Linked DNA regions of Pyrococcus horikoshii OT3. Each later gene encodes a partner of the first gene's protein in a complex. Links are inferred from orthologs where the notes say so. Each region holds a gene or a part of one and is shown on either strand. Other genes may lie near its edges.

Region 1 (5,104 bases):
GTCCAATCCACCATAACCTGCTCTTCTAAGCTCTTTTTCTAAAAATTCGTCGATGAGCATCTCTTTAACAGCTTCGCGAATGAAGTACCTCTCAATTGCCATGAGTTCACCTCCTAATTTCCTCAACTACTACCTCTATGTGAGTCGTCTGCTCGTTGAATGGAGTTGCCCTTCCAAATGCCCTCGGATACCATCCCCTAAGTACGGGTCCTCTGTGAGCAGCGATATGAATTATCTTCAACTTATCAGGATCAAGACCCTTTTGCTCAGCGTTATTCTTCGCATTCAATAGAACTTTCTTTATGGCCTTTGCAACTTTAACAGGATATCTTCCCGGACCAAACCCTTTTCCTGGCTTGTGTCCTTGGCTATCGTTGTAACGCCTAAGCGGAACGGGCCTCTTTAGGGCTATGACTTCATCCAGATATCTTAGTGCATCATTTAGCATCATTCCCCTCAGCTCTCTGCATACTTCAACTGCAAGTTTTGGTGAAATTCTAAGATCTCTACCACTCGCCCTCGCCATCCTTTCAGGATCAAAATTTTGGAAAGAGTAGCCAAAGCGCTTGCCCATCTAAACCACCTCACTTGACTGCAACGAACATTGAAGATCTTGTAGCTCCAATACCAGGAGCTCCATGCTGTACCCTCTTTCTAGTTGGAGCGAACTCTCCAAGGTAATGGCCGATCATCTCAGGCTTTATTTCTACAGGAACGAACTCTTTTCCATTGTGCACGTATATCGTCAATCCCACCATCTCTGGAAGGATTATCATATCTCTACAGTGGGTTCTTATTGGCTTGTTATACTTCCCTTTCTTTGCGAGTCTTATCTTCCTCAAAAGCTTCTTCTGCTCCGGAGTAAGCCCTCTTCTAAGGCTTCTCCTCTGTCTAGCTGGCAATAGCCTAGCTAATTCTTCAAGGGACATGTTCATCAACTGCTCAAGGGTATAACCGCGATATCTAAACTCCTTCCTCGCCATCTACACCACCTCACTTCCTTCTACCAGTCCTCCTCGCAGCGATATGACCAACCTTTCTTCCTGGTGGGGCCCTTCTTGAAGTTGTCGTTGGTTTACCTGGGTGGTGCTCCTTACCACCGAATGGATGGTTAACGGCGTTCATCTTAACACCTCTTGGAGTTGGCCAGAACTTATTCCTGGCTTTGTACTTGTAGTAAGCCTTACCAGCCTTAACTAATGGCTTCTCCAATCTTCCACCGCCAGCAACTACACCAATCGTAGCCCTGCAATTAGGGTCAAACGCCTTGAGCTCACCGCTTGGAAGTTGAACTATAACCTTATCCTTCTCTCTAGAAACTACGAGAGCGTAAGTCCCCCCGGCCCTCACGTACTTACCTCCGTCTCCAGGAACTCCCTCAATGTTATAGATATAAGTTCCCTCAGGGATCTTTGCAAGGGGAAGGGTATTTCCTATTTCAACTGGAGCATCTGGCCCTATATATATTTCTTGGCCGACTAGCAACCCCTCCGGAGCTATTATCAGCTTCTCCATACCATTCTCAAATTTAACCCTTGCAACCGGGGCCGTCCTTCCTGGATCGTGCATTATCTCCTCAACAACTCCCCTTATCGTTTTGTCTTGGGTATAGTTAAGAGGAATATACTTAACAGCTCCCCTGAATCTGTGAGAGGGGGATCTAAATGTGGGACTCCCCTTACCTCTCCTTTGTTGGATTAGACTCTTACCCATCTCACATCACCTCAGAATAATCCCAATCTGGCGGCTATTTCACTCGCGCTATATTCAGGCTTCAACTTAACGTAAGCCTTCTTTTCTCCCTTTGGCGTGATTAGCGTGTTAACTTTCTCAACCTTAACGTTGAATATCTCTTCAATGGCCTTTTTGATGTCTGTTTTGGTTGCTCTCCTATCAACGATAAAGGTTAGTTTGTTCTCCTTTTCTATCAAGGAGATTGCTTTTTCTGTTACCACAGGTCTAATTATAACTTTATAAGGATCCATACTTCATCACCCGTATATTTCCCTAAGCCTCTCTATAGCACTAACAGTCCAAACCGTTAACCTTCCTGGGTGCGTTCCAGGAGCGAGATGCTCAACTCCAAGGTTATCAACTACCACTACATCAACTCCCGGATGATTCCTGGCACCAAATACTATCCCCTCATTCTTACCGACCACGATCAATGGGCCTTTCGCCTTCTTGTACCTTCTACCCCTCATCTTACCCTTACCTGCTCTTACTCCACTTTTCTCCTTGGCCCTCTCTATGTCCTCCCATATTCCAAGCTTCTTGAATATCTCCCTAGTTTCCCTAGTTTTGCTAACCTTCTGAAGGTCATCAACGACTATCAAAGGTAACTGAGGAACATTATCAACTATATGGCCTCTGGATTTAACTATGTCATAATTAGCCGTTGCCGCTATTGCGCTCATTATAGCTAATCTCCTTTCCTTCTTATTTATGCCCTCCCAAATTATCTTCTCAACCTTTGGTGGATGTGCCCTTCTTCCACCCCTAGCGAATGGGACGAAAGCTGCATACCTTGGTGGGGTCTTCAGCCTCTCAACCCTTGCCATTCCATGACCCTTTCCTATGTTCTCGGTAACCCTCCTCTTACCGGCCATTGGATCCCTACCTTGAGGTTGTATTCTATGCGTCCAGGAAGCAATAACGGCCCTCCTAATTAGATCTGGCCTAAATGGAGTAAGGAATACCCTAGGAAGTTCTATCTCATCAACTGGTTGACCGTTAAGGTCAAAGACCTTTACCTTCATTTATCTCACCTCACTGCTTTGACTCAACACTAACATAGGTTATCTGAGGCCTCTGAACAGGAGGCTTCTTCTTTGGAGGTCTTATCGCGGGCCTAACCCTAATTATCCTCTTTATCGCCCCAGGAACTGAACCTGCTATCATCATGAAATCGCCCCTGACGATTCCATAGTGTGGAAAGCCACCCTTTGGCGTTATTTCAATTTCATTACCATCAATAACAAGCTTTCCGTTCTCTCCTATGGCTATTAACCTCTTATTAAGTTCAGTTCTGTGGTGGAAGCCCATTTGTCCAGCCATTGGAACCGTCCACATTACTCTAGCTGGATGCCATGGGCCTATGGAACCTACCTTCCTTCTTCCCTTACTATCCTTATGAGCCCTAAGCTTAATTCCCCATCTCTTCACCGGCCCCTGAGTACCCTTACCCTTCGTTACCGCTATAACATCAAGAAGTTCCCCTTCCTTGAGGACTTCTCCAACCCTAATTTCCTTTCCAAGCTTCTCCTTTATGTAGTTAAATTTCTCTTCAACGCTCGTTCCACCAATTGCGTATTCCATTACTTCAGGCTTCTTCTTTAGCTTTATAACCCAGGGTTGAGTCGATACTAGCGCTCTTACCTCGACTATTTCTCCCTCTTTTATCATATCCTCAAGTGCTCCTAACTTCTGCTCGAACTCTTCCTGAGTGTAATCTTTAGGTAGGGTTGCTATCCTCCTTCCCAGGAATTGATAGAATGTGAACTTCCTCCCCTTACCCTTCTTACTTGGAGTGTAATTATCAAGCTCAAAGTCTGGAACTATGACTTCACCCGCCGTCTCTAGCCCTAAATAACCTTGCCTGTATGCCCTTATTCCGAAGACTCTCAACGGAGGAGTTTCAATTATAGTGACTGGCATGAATATCTCCTTTCCGTTGGTAAGCCCTGGTTCGTCATCGATCATTAATATATGAGTCATCCCCGCTTTATATCCTGCAAAGCCTAGCATTCTAACTTCGGTCTCCTTTGGCCAGCTCCTGATCCTTGGAACTATACTCTTTGCCCTTTTCCTTGGACTGAAAGCAAGTGATCCTTTCCTTGGCCTATGAATCTTTCCCATTTCAATCCCTCCTCATGATATTAAATATCGCAAGAGTCGCCAACACGGCTTCCTCAGTCCTTACAGTCCTTGTTTTTTGATTAGGGATTGTATTGAGCACGAGATCAAATTCATATTTTTCCTTAAACTCTTCCAATATCTCAAACACACCTTTTCGAGGTGATCCAAACACTATACCTACCTCGCCCTCGAGGGGCACTTCGGCATCTCTCACATCAACTCCCCTACGGGAAGTTGCGATGACTACGTCAAGGTCAGCATTTTTAAGTGTTTTTGCCAAACTTTTTTTACTCCAATGAACCTTATACCCCCAATACCCAGGAGGCTCGGCCGGAACGACCCTTAAAGGCTTTACTGAGATTATCTTAAATGTTCCCCGGCCCTCCTCAGCAATCCCCTTTACTAAAGCAGGCCTATCCAAGCCAATATCTGCAAAGATTTTCTTGCCCCTTCTGAATGCAAACCCTTCCCTTATCTCTCCAATCCTGGGACTTGTTTTTTCCTTATGGCTTGGTATCTGGAGAGGAGGCATTACACCAGCATACCTGAGTTCGGGCATTATAGGGAATATTCTCTTCCTAAGGTACTGGGGAGTCTCAACGTACTCGAGCAATGTTTTAATGAGTCTTCCATCCCTGCCCCCTGCTTTATATATCCATATGTGCTCGACTCCGAATATTGCACATGCCCTTGCAATTTGTCCTACTTTATACGCCTTGAGTTTTAGGTCGCTAGTTTCTTCAAGCAGGGAATCTGGAATGAAGACATGCCAGCTCATTGTTGCCCTCCGAGAGATTTTCTTAGACCAAAGACTGTTGTGGTGTTTTTATAAAAGATTTAAAAGGCTTTCGAAGGTTTCCACCCTCGAAGATTGATAATTCTTAAAAAATTTTTGCAAAAGCCATAAGAGAACAGATTCATGCTTTAGACTTAACGAGAACCTTTAATAAGTCGAAATCTCTTATTAAACCAATTAAATCTCCCTCTCCCCTTATTACGGGTAGTTGTTCTATACTATACTTGGCCATTTTTAGGGCCACTTCATGCACCGTCATGTGGGGAGTAGCGACTATTACATCTCTAGTCATTATCTCGGCCACTGGCTTGTTCGGAAGTTGAAGTTCAAACTTCTCAAATAACAACGTTGGATGACTTTCGAGAATCCATTCTTCCTCACTAGAGGCCGCTAGTTCCGTACTCTTCATTATTCTTACTATCTCACTATCCCTCAGTAGATCCGTCTCAT
Region 2 (4,410 bases), 190 kb from region 1 along the record:
ATCAGCTTCATATCGTTCTTGACAGCGAATATCCCCGCCCTAGGCCCACCGAAGTTCATTGGATTACCAAAGTAAGAAGCTTCACCAACGACTATGTCAGCTCCTAATTCTCCTGGGGCTTCGACTATTCCTAGAATAGTTGGATCCACCCCAACGACAAAGTATGCTCCAGCCTCATGGGCTATCTCTCCAACTTCCCTTATTTCTTCCTCTAGTAGGCCGAAGAAGTTCGGGATCTCTATGTAAACTCCAGCAGCGTCCTTAACCTTTTCCTTTAAATCCTCAACATCCACTTGTCCCCTCTCGTTCCAATTAACGGTTACTATCTCAACTTCAGGGCCTCTCGTGTAGGTTCTTAAAACTTGTAATCTCTCAGGGTGAGTATGCTTAGGAACCACGAACTTCTTTCTCTTTCCTTTATGTAATCTAACGGTCATTAGAGCTGCTTCGGCCATTGCAGTTCCCCAATCGTACATTGAAGAGTTAACCACTGGAAGTCCCACTAGTTCCGCTATTAAGCTTTGATATTCGAAGAGGGCTTGAAGCATTCCCTGGCTTATCTCAGGTTGATAGGGGGTATAGGAAGTTAGAAACTCACTCCTTTCAATTAAATGCTTTACATGGGCTGGTATATAGTGGAAATACGTTCCAGCCCCCAGGAAGGTTGGCATCTCTAGAACAGTCTTGTTCTTTTCAAGTATCTCATTCATCTCCAGGAAGACTTCGTACTCACTCTTCCCCTCTGGAAGATTTAGCTCCTCTTTTATAAACTTCTCTGGAATGTCTGCAAAGAGCTCTTCTATTGAAGATAATCCAATTTCCTTAAGCATTTCTTCCTTGTGTGCAGAATTTGGAATGTAATGATTTCCCATTGCAAATCCCCGACTAAAAATTTAGTAAGATTATAATAAATACCTTTCCTAAGGTTGATTATCATACGCTCAATCTCCTAAGGACATCCAGGAGACTCCAAAGGTCATATATCACGTGCAGATGAGGAATTTTGTCAAGGATCTCCTTAGTAACAAATCTAGCCGTGTAAGGAAAGTACATCCACACGTATTCCGTATTCTCGTCACCGTTTCCTATGAAGCGCCATGGCTTATCATCGACCCATACAAAAGTTTCATTCCCATATTTCTCCCTGACTAAACGAAATGCCTCCTTTATTGAAACTCCATGACCAAAGATAATCACATCGTCAAAAATATCATACAATCCACTTTGCCTAAGCCTATACTCTTTTACCCCAGGGATAAAATCTTCGGCCGAAAAAGATATGACAATATGCCCCTCCCTTTTCAGTTCCTTTAATACTTCTCTAGCACCTTCCAGGGGCTTGGTTAGCTTTGCCCTCTCCTCAAACCATATTCTAGCAAATTTTCCTTGGAAAATCTTCATTGGAGCTTTTATTTTCCCACTGTGTCTTCCAAATCTTGGTCTCTCAAATTGAAGTTCAATCTTTGTTAGTAGCTTTGCCATATACCTCTTCCCAGGGAACCAGGGATAAGTACGCCTTAGAGCTCTATAGAATGCCTCTTCTATGCATGAATAACTATCTACGAGTGTTCCGTCAAAGTCAAAAGCTATGATCATCAGAAAGCTACACATTTGTGGAAGTTTTAAAGTTATTGTTGGCGGGCCGGCCGGGATTTGAACCCGGGACCTTCGGCTCCGAAGGCCGACGCCCCATCCAGGCTAGGCCACCGGCCCTCAGAAAAGGCTTTAAATTGAAAGCGTAATAAAGGTTTCGGTGATAAAATGCTACTTCCGGACTGGAAAATAAGAAAAGAAATACTTATAGAACCATTTTCTGAAGAATCACTTCAACCAGCAGGTTATGATCTTAGAGTGGGTAGAGAAGCTTTTGTTAGTGGAAAGTTAATTGATGTGGAAAAAGAAGGGAAAGTAGTTATTCCTCCAAGGGAATACGCTCTAATTCTAACCCTCGAGAGAGTAAAGTTACCTGATGATGTGATGGGAGATATGAAGATAAGGAGCAGCTTAGCTAGAGAGGGGATTCTAGGTTCTTTTGCCTGGGTTGACCCAGGATGGGATGGGAACTTAACTCTAATGCTCTACAATGCTTCAAATGAACCAGTAGAATTAAAATACGGAGAAAGGTTTGTGCAGATTGTCTTTATAAGGCTAGAGGATCCACCAAGGAATCCCTATAGTGGAAACTATCAGGGAAGCACAAGATTGGTATTTTCAAAGAGAAAGAAACTCTAATATGGTGGATATACATACTTAAGGGGTGTGCTTTTAGATATAAACTCAATGAGTTTCTTGTTGGATAAAATCTAGTATCAGCTTTAGCTTTTCTATGCTTCTCCTTGAATTTCATCCTTTCAAGTTTGAGTTGAAGGCCTAAAATATTATATTGAGAGAAAAGGGGAAGAAAACGAATTCATCCAAAGAGTGCGCTGAGACCCGCAAGGGCTTCTTCCTCTGAAACTTCTTCCTCTTTCTCTTCTTCCTCCTTCTTCTCCTCTTCCTTCTTCTCCTCTCCACCAGCTTCTGCTGGGGCTGCTGCCGGAGCAGCTGCAACTGCAACTGGCATTGCCGCTTTCTCTATAACCTCGTCAATGTTAACTCCCTCTAGAGCAGCAACGAGGGCCTTTATCCTTGCCTCCTCAGGTTCAACTCCAGCAGCTTGAAGGACGGCCTTAAGGTTCTCCTCATTTATCTCCTTCCCAACACTGTGGAGGAGCAGAGCAGCATACACATACTCCATCTCCATCACACCTCCCGATTAGCTTTATGGGATACGCGTAAATTATCCAAATAGAGCACTTAAACCAGCTAAAGCCTCCTCCTCGGAGGCCTCTTCCTCTTTCTCTTCTTCCTCCGTCTTCTCCTCTTCCTTCTTCTCTTCCTCAGATGGTTGAGTTGCAACCGCAACTTGAGCCTGAGCACTTAAAAGCTCTTTGGTCTTCTCATCTAGAACATCCTCAGGTAATTGCTGAGCAAGTAGTAACATAGCCCTGAAAGCCCTTCCAATGATATCCTGAATTGTCTCCTTAGTTATGTAACCTGCCTCAATAGCAACCGTCTTAGCATTTAGGAATGCCTTCTGGATTATTGCCTCGATCGTCTCAGGAGTTGGGTAAGCTATGTTTACGGCTAGGTTAAATGCATGCATATATGCTTTTTGTAGCATGTCGATATATTCCTGCTCGTCTATAGCTAAAACGTCTGGAGTGTAAACTATACCATCTTCGTATACCGCTAAAACATCCAATCCTACTTCAAGGGGCTGAATTCCTAAAGCGTTGAGTATGTTAGCCAGTTCAGGAGTTATAACTTCTCCAGCCTTAAGAACGGTTGTATCCTTCTGAATTGTAACTTTACCCTTCTCAATCCTAGCCGGAATCCCAAGTGCTTGCATCTGTCCAACTATTGGCCCAGGAGCAAGAGGAGTTGGTCCCGCTGGAACTACGACATCCTTTGGAACGACGGCTCCAGGTTTAGCTGGAGCTGGTTGCCTGTTCTGTTGAAGGAACTTGTAAAGCTTGAAGGGATTCATGTTAGTAACGAGAATTCCAGCTCCCCTGTCTATGTACTCTACCAACTTCTCAAGTTCTGGCTTCCCTAGCTCCTTAGCTGCCTTCTTTATAGCTAGCTCTATCAAGGTATTCCTGGAGACCCTAAGCAGACCTCCATTTTCTCTAATTAACCTTCTCATTTGTGAAAGGGGATACGCTGGCATTGATGAAACGTCAACTAAAGCAATTACAGGATAACTCTTGATTAGCTTTGCAAGCTCTTCAACTTCCTTCTTCTTCCACTCAGCAACGTGGGCCATTTACATCACCCCTCTACTCTCACGGCCGGGCCCATTGTAGTCTTAACGTATACTGATCTTATCTGATTCTCTCCCCTTTCAAGTTTACCAATTATCGCGTTAAGTACTGCTTCTATGTTTTCAGCTAGTTGTTCATCGCTCATCTTTTCCGTTCCAACAGGCGCATGAACTACTGGATTATCCTTTAACTGTATCCTAACTGTTTTCTTGAGCTTCTCCACTATCGGCTCTATGTTAGTCATTGTAGGTGGAACGACAACGGGCATCTTGTTCCTGGGACCTAGGTATCTACCGAGGTACCTACCTATCTTGGGCATTAATGGGGCCTCAGCTATGAAGAAGTCATACTTCTTAGCTAACTTTCTCGCCTGCCTTGGGCTTTTAGCTATCTCCTCAAGTTCAGCACTACTAATAACGTCAAGCCCGAGCCTCCTCGCCGCTTCGGCAACTGCACCATCAGCGATGACCGCGATCTTTACATCCTTCCCTCTCCCATGGGGAAGCACTACCTCGAGCTTAAATCTATTCTCAGGCCGCTTAAGATCGATATCTTTAAGGTTCACTGCCACCTCGACACTCTGTGTGAAGTTACGCGGCTTGGC

What was found. Proteins that work in one complex are often made in the same cells at the same time.
Region 2: rpl4p (region 1) and rpl12p share a complex: the UniProt entries of both Methanocaldococcus jannaschii proteins name them as parts of the 50S ribosomal subunit. The link is inferred for Pyrococcus horikoshii OT3 from one-to-one orthologs.

The regions. Positions count from the first base shown.
Region 1 is NC_000961.1:1,546,244-1,551,347, forward strand. Bases 876-3,697 are described here. They hold rpl4p (50S ribosomal protein L4), read right to left. Parts: upstream 2,760-3,697; coding sequence 1,992-2,759; downstream 876-1,991. Other genes in these bases: rpsS (30S ribosomal protein S19), read right to left, coding at 876-983; PH_RS08385 (50S ribosomal protein L2), read right to left, coding at 994-1,713; PH_RS08390 (50S ribosomal protein L23), read right to left, coding at 1,725-1,985; PH_RS08400 (50S ribosomal protein L3), read right to left, coding at 2,770-3,697. Outside these bases: rpsC (30S ribosomal protein S3), read right to left, coding at 1-102; rplV (50S ribosomal protein L22), read right to left, coding at 107-574; more of rpsS, read right to left, coding at 585-875; more of PH_RS08400, read right to left, coding at 3,698-3,858; PH_RS08405 (putative RNA uridine N3 methyltransferase), read right to left, coding at 3,860-4,636; PH_RS08410 (CBS domain-containing protein), read right to left, coding at 4,776-5,104. UniProt on the Methanocaldococcus jannaschii protein: One of the primary rRNA binding proteins, this protein initially binds near the 5'-end of the 23S rRNA. It is important during the early stages of 50S assembly.
Region 2 is NC_000961.1:1,734,094-1,738,503, forward strand. The notes cover bases 1,075-4,068. They hold rpl12p (50S ribosomal protein P1), read right to left. Parts: upstream 2,738-4,068; coding sequence 2,411-2,737; downstream 1,075-2,410. Other genes in these bases: PH_RS09430 (HAD-IA family hydrolase), read right to left, coding at 1,075-1,596; dcd (dCTP deaminase), read left to right, coding at 1,762-2,232; PH_RS09450 (50S ribosomal protein L10), read right to left, coding at 2,780-3,808. Also shown: aminomethyl-transferring glycine dehydrogenase subunit GcvPA, read right to left, coding at 1-872; more of PH_RS09430, read right to left, coding at 934-1,074. UniProt on the Methanocaldococcus jannaschii protein: Forms part of the ribosomal stalk, playing a central role in the interaction of the ribosome with GTP-bound translation factors.